DNA from 2 places in the Lysinibacillus sp. G4S2 genome. Region 2 is predicted to be linked to the other one. Evidence: a T-box and tRNA genes for the amino acid it is inferred to sense, from the RefSeq annotation. Region 2 holds a T-box; the other holds one or more tRNA genes.

Region 1 (6,452 bases), 140 kb from region 2:
GACCTAAACGTTTTGTTGCATATTCGGAGAAAGTTAATTGCTGCATATTATCTTCACCTAAATCCGGTAAAACGGTATGAACATATTGATTAAAGAGCTGATTAGGTGTAATTAATAAAATTTGATCAGCAGTAATTTGGTCTCGATAATGATACAACAAATAAGCAACACGTTGGAGAGCAACAGCTGTTTTTCCACTACCCGCTACACCCTCTACGATGAGATAAGGAGTGTTGACATGTCGAATAATTTTATTTTGCTCAGCTTGAATCGTTGCGACAATGCTCCGGATATGTTCGTTTGCATTTTGAGCGAGAATATCGAGTAATAAGTCATCACCAATCGTTAAACCTGTATTAAACATCGATTGTAATTGACCATTCTTAATGATAAATTGCCGTTTTAAAAGCATTTCACCTTGAATTTCTTCAGTTGCCGTTTCATAAGTAGCTGGGCCAGACGTATAATCATAATACATACTTGATATAGGGGCTCGCCAATCATAAATTAATATGTTTTCATTCTCTTCATCCATTAAGGTTGTGACACCGATATAAATCTTTAAAGGTTCGTTATGACCATCCTGTAAAAAATCAATACGAGCAAAATAGGGTGATTGCTGTAAACGATAGTAAATTTTTACATCCTTGATGGCACGTTGCTGAGCATGCTCGGAATCAGAAAGGAGCTCTGCCTGTTGTTTGATAGCATAATAGGTCTCGTCTAGGTCCTCTGGCGTATCTAAATTCACTCTGACGTCGTCCCAAAAGGTTTTCCTTAACGTTAAAACATTGTCTCTAAAATCTTCTCCTTTTCGTATTAATTCCTCTTTTTTGTGACCAACTGTGTTTAAACAAAGAACAAGATATTGTTTTTCTTCTGTCCATTCATATTGCTTTTCCAACGTTACTCACAGTCCTCTCCATATAATTATTTGTATGGTTTTTGAATCGAGAAATTTATCATACAGCCAGTTCAGAAAGAAGTATAGTCTAGTAATTATGGGAAATTTATGATATAATAAAATTATAAGGGAAAATCAAATTTTTAATAAAAAGACTGTTCCGGAAAAGTTGGAGCAGTCCTTTTTATATCCTAATTTTTCCCTTTTGAAGAATGTTCCTTTTTATGGACGGTCACCTATATTTTGGTGTTCGGGCAGTCGACTCCTTGGGGATCGGCGTCACAGATGAGAACCTGGAGCTAGTTGGTAGAGGAACGAAGGCTGAAACATCATGTCTTGTGATAACGCCTTCGTGACCTACGTAGTGTAGACCTAAGAGGGCTCATGGGACGCTCCCGGGAAAGCGCCCTGTTGAAACGAAAATCAACACCACGTTATGGTGATTATCCCTGTGTGACTTCGTTATCATTTTAACCATCAAAAATTAATCTCTATACTTTAATTGAGACGATGGTTAATTTTTGATAAAGAAAGAAGGGTAGAAGTTAATTGCTAACTAAAGAATAGGTTTCTATAAATGATATAGACACTTGAAAGGGGGTGAAAAAATGAAGGTGATATTTACAGTTGGGTTACCTGGAAGCGGCAAGAGCACGTTTGTTAAGAGACTAGCCAAAAGCGAAAATGCAGTTGTTCTTTCAAGTGATGCTATACGTCAAGAGTTATTTGGTGACGTTGCAAGACAGAAATCACGAATAGTATTTCGTGTTTTGTATGAACGTTTAAATGAATTTGTGGCTAGAGGTCAATCTGTCATTGTTGATGCGACAAATATCGAACGGGAACGTTGGATGTTTGCATTGGGTAAATTGTCTGACGATGTGAAGACTGTATGCTATTATTTTGATACACCATATGCGTTGTGTATAACAAGAAATCAACAAAGAAAGAGAAAAGTTCCGTTAATAATAATGGATAAAATGAGGAAGAATTTAGAGTTTCCGATATTGGGGGAGGGATTTGATGAGGTGCATATTGTACATGAATCGAGTCCGTATGAAATCTCGAAAGAGCAGTTTCTTTCACTAATCCAAAGCGAACCCGCATATGATGAGCTTTTTCAAAAGTTGAGATCAGTCCAACTATTTAAAGAGATTTATCAATTTAATCAAGAAAATCCATATCATCAATTTTTACTTTGTCAGCATACGTATTTTGTTTATGAATATATGAACGAATACTATATGGAGAGTGACAAGCTAGCATTACAAATTGCCGCTTTATTTCATGATGTAGGCAAACCATTTTGTAAAAAATATAAAGAATTACAACAAAGATATGGGTATTATGGACATGAAAATGTATCTGCTCAAATGGTATGCCATTTTTTATTAGAGCTAGGCTTTGAAGAAGACTTTGTTTTAAAGGTTGTTAATTTAGTGCAATTTCATATGTTAATTCAATATGGGGGCGATAAGGGAGGAAGTAAGATTTATCATTTAGTAAATGCTGACTTATTAACAAAGCTTTATTTCTTTCGCGAGGCAGATCAATTTGCCAAATAGATATAAACAAAGGAAGTGAGATTATGACCAATTTGATGAAATATCCAAGAAGCTTTCATTTGCCGTGGAGTAGAGGGTACACACACGATGATAAGGTTGCTAAAAATGTGGATCATTTTCTTGGAAAAGAGGTTGTTGTAACCGAAAAATTGGATGGTGAAGGAACAACACTTTATCACAACTATATGCATGCTAGAAGCATAAATTCAGGAGATCATCCATCTAGGCATTGGGTAAAAACATTTCATGCTACATTTGCATTTCAGATTCCAGAAGATTGGAGATTATGTGGTGAAAACGTTTATGCCAAGCACTCCATTTACTACAATGAATTAACTAGTTACTTTTATTTATTCAGTATTTGGAATGACAAAAATATTTGTTTAAGCTGGGATGAAACCGTCGACTATGCAGCTAAACTGGGCATAGAAACAGTACCTGTAGTATATCGAGGCATTTTCGATGAAGAAAAAATAAAGAAGACTTTTACAGGGAAATCACTTCTTGGGGGTGAGCAGGAAGGGTATGTTATTAGAAATGCGGCTGCTTTCCATTATGATGATTTTCAATATAACCTAGGGAAATTTGTTAGAAAGAATCATGTTCGAACAAGTGAACATTGGTTAAATGAAGAAATGATGCCTAATCAATTGAAATAAGTGTTATTTGAAAAGATTTAATCTACTATAAAGCAAAAGGACTGAGAAAAATGTAATTCTTAATGGGGTTAAAAATACATAATGTATATGAGGAAGATGTAGTGGTAGCATGTCCCTTTATAGGATAGGGATTTAACAGGTTCGATTCCTGTCATCCTCACTAAATAAATGAAAAGCAGTAGTGACAAGGGCTTGATCCTTATTACTACTGCTTTTTTCTATCTTTCTATAATTTTGGCTCTTCACCAAACCGTGTGGTTGATTTCCGTTCCGACTGGGCGCTTTGTAGCTGACGCTTCGCTTTCGCTACAGAAAACATTTGTTGTTGCTGTCGCTACGCTTTCGCACAGAGCAAAGCTTCCTGGGGGCGTCCTATGAGCCGCTTTTTAACATGCTTTTCCCCTGTTTGCACCTCAAAAGGGAACCTGTTACTTAAGGATGGGGTAGCGTTTTTGATATAGCGTCGATATTTAAGCAGATCCACTATTAAAAAAAGAACTCCCAAACGAAAATGGGAGTTCATCTTTATACTCTTTTTATTTTGTATAGTTATCGAAATAACCTTGAATATAAATCATTGGTGTTCCTTTGTCACCTGAACCTGAAGTTAAGTCTGAAAGAGAACCAATTAGGTCTGTTAAGCGACGAGGTGTTGTACCTTGAGCGGCCATTTGCCCAGTTAAATCTTCATCTTTGTTTTGGATATACTCAGAAATTGCTGCTTTTAACTCTTCACCACGAAGATTTGCGAAATCGTTATCTGCTAAATATTTCAGCTTTACTTCGTTTGGTGTGCCATCTAATCCAGCAGTGTAAGCAGGAGATACGACAGGGTCTGCCAACTCCCAAATTTTACCTACAGGATCTTTAAATGCGCCATCGCCGTAAACCATTACTTCAACTGTTTTACCAGTAGCTTCTTTGATTTTTGCTTGGATGCCGTCAACAATTGGTTGGCAAGTGTGTGGGAATAATTTTACACTATCTTCAGTTGCTTTATTTGAACCAAGTAGACCATATTCCGCATTGAAGCCAGAACCGTTATTAGATACAGATAAAATATTGTCAAGACTGTATACTTTTTCAGCGCCATTTGCCGTTAAAATACGTTTTGTACGTAAGCGTGTATGAATATCACACGTTAAAACACTCTTCGTATAGTCTAAAATTGTTCTTGGGTTATTTGAAAAGATAACTTCACAAGCAGCGCCTTCAGCTTCGATTAACTCTTTATAATACTCAATATAATCTACACCTGTAAATGTGTGTTTTTTATAGCCAAAATGCTCACGGAATTCAACCTCAGTTAAAGTATCCGTCCAAGGGTTAATCCCTTTTACATCTAGCTCATCGATATCAACTAGGTGATTACCAACCTCATCTGATGGATAGCTTAGCATAAGAACGACTTTCTTCACGCCTTTAGCGATACCACGTAAGCAGTTAGCGAAACGGTTACGGCTAAGTATTGGGAAAATAACACCAACAGTATCGTCACCAAATTTAGCAGCTACGTCTGTTGCGATGTCATCGATTGATGCATAGTTACCTTGTGCACGCGCTACGACAGATTCTGTTACTGTTACGATGTCACGATCTTCAATTGAATAGCCTTCAATCTTTGCTGCGTTTAATACTGTGTCGACAACAATTTGTTCAATATTATCGCCTTCGTTAATAATTGGACCACGAAGACCTCTTACTACTGTACCAACTACACGTTCCAAAATAATCTCTCCTCATAAATGGTAAATGTATGTTAATTAAATAAATATAACCAATATGATTTTACTATACGCCTCTTTAGTGATATAAGTAAAATTAATAGTTCATATAATAGCTATAAGGAGTGCTTATATGATAGGGAAATTAGATTTATATCGTGTTTTTACTGTTGTTGCTAAAAATAATAGCTTTTCAAGCGCTGCTAGAGATTTATATATGACTCAACCAGCAGTTAGCCAAGCCATGATGCAATTAGAAAAGGAGCTCGGTACACGTCTCTTTAATCGTACTCCTAAGGGGGTAACGTTAACGACTGAGGGTAGACTTCTATATGAATATACGAATTCAGCATTAGGTCTTTTAGATGCTGGTGAGGAGAAGTTGCTAGAGTTTAAAAATTTAACAACCGGTCAGCTGAAAATTGGGGTAGGGGACACTATTTCTCGTTTCTTTTTAATGCCTTATCTAGAGGCGTTTCATACAATGTATCCTAATATAAAATTACAAATGCTAAATGGAACGACTTCGGAAATTTGTAACTTTATTAAATCCGGTGAGGTTGATATTGGGCTTTGTAATTTTCCGATAGAAGATCAGGCATTACAGTTAACCGCTTGCACGGAGGTACAAGATATTTTTGTATGTGGTGAGAAGTACAAAACGTTAGCGTCAAAAAGTTTAAGCTTAGAGGATCTTTTAAAGTTTCCACTTGTTTTTTTAGAGAAAAAGTCAAATTCAAGAAAGTATGTAGAAAATTATTTATTTGCAAGAGGAATCCACATTGAACCTGAGTTCGAGCTTGGTTCACATGATCTTGTGTTAGAATTTGCACGCAGTAATTTAGGGATTGCTTGTGTGACGAAAGAATTTTCTAAAGATTATTTGCAGCGAGGGCTTCTCTATGAGCTAACATTAACAGAAAGTATACCAGCACGAAGCATTGGCATGTGTTATTTGAAAAGTGTACCTTTATCTCGAGCAACGTTGAAATTTGTAGAAATTATTGAGCAAAAGCAGGAGCGTAAACGTCTAAATTTAAGAACTATAAAGTAAGCTTAGCGATTAAAATCCGCTAAGCTCTTTTTTTTAGTAGCGCCTCTATGAGGGTGTCAACATTGCGTTTATTTTTCATCGTAGGTGAGTACAAATAAGAGAATGTTCGCATAAACTGCTGTCCTTCAAGCGGCAAAATATTTATATCACCATTTTTTAGTTCACGCTCAATAACACTGGCAGACAGTAGAGAAAGGCCAAGCCCTTGTATAACACTCTCTTTCACACCTTGATTGCTACTAATAGTAAGAAGTGAACGCACTTGGAGCCCATTTGTTCTAAATAAATGATCTAAGTAATAACGAGTGCCAGAGCCTTCTTCACGTGCAACCCAATTTTGCTGCTGTAAGTCCGCAACCGTAATAGTCGACTTCTTTACAAGAGGGTGACTGCTAGCACTAACAATAAAAAGCTCATCCTGCATAAACGGTTTAATAATAACTTCATTGTCGTTTGACTGTCCTTCGATAAGGCCAATATCGACCTGTAACAATTTTGTATATTGAATGATTTCTTCCGTATTGCCAATAATAACTTGAAGCTCAA
Region 2 (6,452 bases):
TGGCTATTACCAATTTATGAAGAGATGAAAAATGTCCTTTCAGTCAAAACGCTACTTCATATTGATGAAACTGTTGCCCAAGTATTGAATCGTTCTGATGGAAAGCGAGCACAATCAAACGCGTATAACTGGGTATTCCGAACAGTCCCAACTGAGGGGCCAGTAATCATTCTATTTGAACATGCGTTAACGCGAAGTCGAACGGTATTGGAGGAATATTTGGCCAATTTTGAGGGCACCATTATTTGTGATGGCTACTCTGCCTATGATAAGTTACCCAACATCACATTCGCCAACTGTTGGGCGCACGTTCGACGTTATTGGTTAAAAGTCGATAGCAAGAACGGACGTATTGGTTTGGCCTACTGTAATCAGCTCTACGCTTTAGAGCAAAAATTCAAAGGGCTGCCGCCGAAGCAACGTCGAAAAATGAGATGGCGCTACGCAAGACGGGTCATTCGGAAGTTTTTTAACTGGCTCGAAAAGTCTCAATTCTTTGGCAAAAACGCATTAGCCACAGCAACAGAGTATACGTTGAACAGAAGAAATGAACTAAAAGCATTTTTGTATAATGGGCAAATCGAAATCGATAATAATCCAGCCGAAAATGCGATCCGTCCAACCGTGATAGGAAGGAAGAACTGGCTCTTTTCTGTCAGTGAGGCGGGCGCAAAAGCCAATGCAATCTGCTTAAGTCTAGCGGAAACAGCAAAAGCGAATGGTGTAGATTTCTATAAATACCTCGTCAAGCTTTTGACGGATTTACCCAATCTCGCAATTCATCAACAACCAGAATTATTACAAGAATACATGCCTTGGTCCGAGTCGATTCAAGCTACATGTGCATAATAAAGCCAGCTATCTGAAAAAACATCAGAAAGCTGGCCATTTGTCGTGCGTGCCGTGAGGTGCGCATATTTTTTTGAATTCGGGCTTACATTTGTTTCTTTTGAAATGCTGTTTCAAAATATTGTTTCGCTCCCTTCGTTGCTTCTTCACCATAATATAAAGTAGTAATAATCTCTGCTAATTCTAGTTTTATATCTCGAGGATTTTCACCTTTTGATAATCGATTTTTCACTTCCTCAATCACTTTAGGATGCTCATCTGTTGCTAGCTCAAAGTATTTAATAATTAATGCATCAGGTACTTCCATTACTTTTTTGAACATTACTTCTGGTGCTTCATTTACTCCAATATAATTCCCTAAGCTTTTGCTCATTTTTTCAACACCATCTAAGCCTTCTAATAACGGCATGAAGATAGCAATTTGTTTTTCGTATCCTAAATGCTTTTGTAAAGTACGCCCCATTAAAATATTAAACGTTTGATCGGTACCCCCTAATTCAATATCAGCAGAAATTTCGACTGAATCATACGCTTGCATCAAAGGATAGAAGAATTCATGAATACCAATTGGCACTTGACTGTTATAGCGTTTTTGGAAATCATCACGTTCTAAAATACGCGCTACAGAAGTGGTCGCAGCTAATTTAATGACTTCTTCAAATGTTAATTTTGATAACCACTCACTATTAAAACGTACAGTCGTTTTTTCATTATCTAAAATTTTAAAAATTTGCTCACAATATGTTTTAGCATTTTCCTTTACAATGTCATCACTTAGTGCGACGCGCCCTTTTGCCTTTCCCGTTGGATCCCCTATACGGCCTGTAAAATCGCCGATAATAATTACAACACGATGACCTAAATCTTGCATTTGTTTAATTTTTCGTAGAACAACAGCATGCCCTAAATGAATGTCTGGTGCAGAAGGATCTAAACCGAGCTTAATCGTTAAAGGCTTTTGTTCTTTAAAAGAATGCTCCAATTTTGCTAATAACTCTTCTGCATTAACAATCTTATCTACACCTTTTTGAATAATTTCTAATTGTTCCTCTGGTTTTAAAAACATACAATACAACTCCTTAAATTTTGAATTAATATTGCAAGAGCAAAAATCCGTGACATCTGCCTGAGGCTTTATCTTCATTTCAGCAGATGCTCTTCTGCTGAATGAAGATAAAAAAAACGCCCTTTAGGAATTAACCTAAAGGACGTGTATGAAAGTGTTACCACCTTAATTTAAGAGTCATTCACATAACTCTCCTCAATAGGTACGGCTAAATTGCGATACCTTTGCATTGATTACGGATGCAAACCCGTCGTAGCCTACTAAAGTTCGGTACGCAGCTCCAAGATGTATTCATTTTAACTTTCCTTGTGCCTCTCATCAACCGGCTACTTTCTGTAAGTTCCATTAAAATTACTCGTTCTCTTCAACGCTTTACTCTTATACTCCAAATTGTTTTCAACAATTCTTCGTTATGCAATCTTGTTGATTATTATAGTATTATTATTCAAATTGTCAATAAATTAATTTTCTGCCTAATTTTTAAACTACCGCAGATTGATTTCCATACCGACTTGGTGCTTTCCTGGTGGCATCTAGTTTGAACAAAGATCAAAATGCGTTGCTTAAATTTTTTTCCCAATTATTGTTGGGACTATAGCTATCCTACTGTTTAACATTTTTCATTTCGAAATATAACCATATTGAAAATACAATCTCCAAAAAGATCATAACAAGAGCCAATATTGTTGGACTAAAATTAACTCCTATAATCAAAGACGTTAAAGAAACGATTATAGCCATTACATAATATGCATTAGATTTATATAACCATCCAAAAGGTAATAAGTGCGCTCCAAATATTATAGCTAATATCATAACTAATTTTTCAGGAACTGCTTGATAAATCCATATAGCAATCAAAATATATAAAATTTGATTACAGGAAAATATTATACCTAAGTTATTTAATGGGTTATCTTTGGTTGAAAATTCTGCCTTAACTAATTTCGAAATTAGAAAAGCCAATGGTAAAAGTACTGCAGTAAAACAAAATGTTAATAAATTTCTAGTTGATATATCATTTATCGGAAGCAACCATATTATAAAAATTGAACTCCAAATAATTATTGATGCAAGGATAAAATGTAAACCTCGCTTCCCTCGCAGTGCTATATCATCTCTCGATGTATTTAATTCCAAAAAACTCAGCTCCTATTAATATGTTTCCAATATAATATATAACATTTTTTAGAATAATTTTCTATTACTTTTTTTAATTTTTACCATTCAAAGATATTTCATCCATCTAGATGGTTATACCGTTGATTAAATCTCATTTTTACTTCTTTAATTTAAGAGATATAGTATCGTGGCTCATCACCATAACGTGTGGTTAATTTCCGTTCCGACTGGGTGCTTACCTAGTGGTGTCTAACCTTTACTCCAATCAACTTATATACAAGTTGTATATTTTTAGAAATACAATAATTTAACATAGCCCCCTAAGTAAAACTACAGATACAATTTATACTGTATAAGAGGTGTTTCCTTGTTTAAATAAAATTCGCTCCCGTTTCTACTAATTTCTTTAAAACCTAACTTGTCCATCATTTTTCTTGAACGATAATTAGTTTCATGTGTTTCACTATAAAATTTTGTAATACTAAACTTCTCGAACGCATAATTAATAAACATTCGGGTTACGGTAGTTCCTATACCCTTTCCCCACAACTGACTTTCACCAATAGCAATACCTATTTCTGCACGGCTATTTTGAATCTCTGCTAAATCTACATAACCAATTAATCTTTTCTCATATTCAATTCCTAAGCGAATAAAATCCTTACGATCCATATTCACACAGCATTGCCACCAATTATATAATTCTTCTTCATCCCGATTTTTTTCCCACCCATTAGCTTCACAAAACTTTTCGTCCATACTCCAATGAAGAACAAATTTATAATCATCACTTTTTAAAGGCCTAAAAACTATTTTTTTAGCATCCTCAAACATATTTGATTTTAACTCCTGTCCTTTTCTTTTTTCGAAATACTCATATTTTTAATTATGCAAAAGATGGTGCGAAAATCATCTAAAGTTGCTGGTGTTTCTTTGAAATAAATTTTTTGATTAAAACCACCTCATAAACATGTTCGATAAATAAAAGAATCCATTTTGAAAAAAGATTGATCAAAATGGATTCTTCTCTAGCAAATTTAAGTTTGGTTTTTATAAAAAAGTTTGATCATTTCTATGATATTTCCTCCATTAAAGCGCCCTTTAATGGAGGAACATGGCCAGAGGGTGTCAAACAAAGCACTAAGGCTTATATAAGACTCGTTGGCCTTCCCTATTCCCAGCTGGTGGGATACCAAATGCGAGTTCAAGTATTTCCTCCATTCGTGCACGTGTTAGCGATTCATCTGGACTGAATGCCCCGTTTGAACCGTTTACAATACCTGCCTATTGTAAACTTGTAATTGCCTCATAGTATGGATGATCCGTTGATACATCACTAAATGATACGTCCTTTCGTATAAGTGTTAGCTCTAAAGTCCGTGCAATCATGCAATATGCTTACGTTTAATTGGTTCATTCGGTCGAAACGTGCAGTCTGGATAGCCTGTGATAATACCACGAGCTGCGATGTCTTCAATCATGTCCTTAGCCCAGTTTTCGTGGAGATATCATTGAATGTAATATTAGGCTTTGGATCTACAGGTTTTTCTGGTTGCTCTGGCCCTTCAGGTGTTGGCTCTATTGCTGCTGGTAAGGCTTTCCGTCTTTTAGAACAAAAGCAGTTTTACTTTCCACACCTGTAGCAGATATAGACTTTATACCATATGTGTATACTTTACTTTTATTTGCAATAGTATCTACATAAATAGTATTACCTTGTGTGTTATAAACCACGTCTACTATATTTTTAACGTCTTCATATGATCCTTCTTTTGTTCCATCAAATCGGTATATTACATATTTCCTTGGTTGAGTACTATTTTCATCTGTAATAGTAAGCTTCATGCCGAAAGACTCTTTACTCAATTTAACATCAGTTGGACATAAAGGTATTGCAGAGTCTTTCCAATAAATTGTAGGTGTTAAAGCTTTATAATTGTATAGTTGCTGATTTAGATAAGAAGCATATCCAAGAGCGTTATTGTTAATACTTCTTAGAGAAAAATGCATTTGTCCTTGAGCATTTTTATTTGCTCTGTTGGCGATTACTTGGCTGATAAGTTCCGTCTTATTATTCCATGCAGTATCAGAATCATTTCCAACTTTATGATTAGCCATGCCAATATATAGATTAACAGGATGGACTTTTGCGTACGTTTGAACTTCTCTTCCCCACCAATCTAATAAAACAGAGTAATTTGCTGCTTTATGATTTCTGGACCAATAGATTTGAGGAGCAATATAATCGATACTTCCATCTTTAATCCACTGTCTTGTATCAGCATAAAGATCATCGTAGTTACTCATTCCATTCGTGTTACTACCAGTAGAATCTTGCCCTTTGTTTCGCCAAATTCCAAACGGAGATATTCCATATTGAACATGAGGTTTAATTGCCTTAATGCTTGCATAAACCTTTTTTACTAATTGATTAACATTATTTCTGCGCCAGTCTTCAATATTCTTGAATGAGCCACCATACTTTTTAAAAGTTTGTTGATCTTGAAAAGTCTCTCCTTTTATTTTATAAGGATAGAAGTAATCATCCATATGTACAGCGTCGATATCATAGTTGCTTACTAATTCTTCTATGGTTGATAATAAGTAATTTTGAACTTCCGGCAAACCAGGATCTAAATAGTATTGTTTACCGTATTTCACTACCCAATTAGGATTTTTACGGGCTACATTATCGGCAGCAAGATTAGACAAAGATTGCGAAGGCATAGTGACCCTATATGGGTTTACCCAAGCATGAAGTTCTAATCCTCGCTTATGTGCTTCGTCCAGCATTATTTGCAATGGATCAAAACCCGGATTGGTCCCTTGTTTATTGCCTGTTATATACGATGACCATGGAGCAAGCTTAGACGGGTACAGTGCATCATTTAATGGCTTAACTTGAAAAATAACTGTATTAAAGTTATCAGCTTTTAATTTGTCTAAGGTACTTTGAACCCATTGAGTATATTGGGTTTTACTCATACCTGCCTTCATATCAATATTAGATACTGTTGCAATCCATGCTGCACGCATTTCATTTTGAGGTAGTGAATTAGCTGTAGCCTTTTGATTTGTAAAAACAGGGATAAGTAAAAGTAAAACAAAAAAAGTTACTATGCACTTTCCAAAAAAATTTTTAAACATAATTAATGAAATCTCTCCTTTTAATTCTCAGCTATTAAAACCTAGCTGTTACTATAACCTAAGTAAATACCATATCAGCCTATTCTATAAAAGTAGGAACTGATTTATCCTTCCAAAAAGGTCTTACAGTAATTAGGTCTGTATCATTTTGTCAGTAGGACCCTCTATTGGTAATTTCGATTGTTTGCGAAGCTCGTTGGAAAATTTTATTCTTGTTTCTTCGCTCACTATATAATACCACAAATCCCCAATTATTCTCCCTTCACCG

Evidence for each region. The T-box of region 2 lies ahead of tyrS (tyrosine--tRNA ligase). A T-box ahead of a tRNA ligase gene usually reads a tRNA of that ligase, here a tRNA-Tyr.
Region 1: it encodes a tRNA-Tyr, which carries the amino acid that the T-box ahead of tyrS (tyrosine--tRNA ligase) is inferred to sense. The anticodon was not compared.

What each region holds. Positions count from the first base shown of each region.
Region 1 covers NZ_JAUCFJ010000002.1:5,373,945-5,380,396, reverse strand. The annotation lists gene helD (RNA polymerase recycling motor HelD) at 1-904, opposite strand, end outside; gene QUF91_RS27475 (AAA family ATPase) at 1,513-2,469, shown strand; gene QUF91_RS27470 (RNA ligase family protein) at 2,493-3,128, shown strand; tRNA gene QUF91_RS27465 (tRNA-Tyr) at 3,217-3,289, shown strand; gene QUF91_RS27460 (hypothetical protein) at 3,463-3,612, opposite strand; gene QUF91_RS27455 (coenzyme F420-0:L-glutamate ligase) at 3,665-4,855, opposite strand; gene QUF91_RS27450 (LysR family transcriptional regulator) at 4,986-5,906, shown strand; gene QUF91_RS27445 (LysR family transcriptional regulator) at 5,926-6,452, opposite strand, start outside.
Region 2 covers NZ_JAUCFJ010000002.1:5,236,220-5,242,671, forward strand. The annotation lists gene tnpC (IS66 family transposase) at 1-849, shown strand, start outside; gene tyrS (tyrosine--tRNA ligase) at 935-1,915, opposite strand; T-box leader at 2,051-2,292, opposite strand; gene QUF91_RS26715 (DUF7010 family protein) at 2,519-3,055, opposite strand; gene QUF91_RS26720 (GNAT family N-acetyltransferase) at 3,368-3,871, opposite strand; gene QUF91_RS26725 (S-layer homology domain-containing protein) at 4,423-4,518, opposite strand; gene QUF91_RS26730 (glycoside hydrolase family 10-like protein) at 4,616-6,184, opposite strand; gene QUF91_RS26735 (hypothetical protein) at 6,317-6,452, opposite strand, start outside.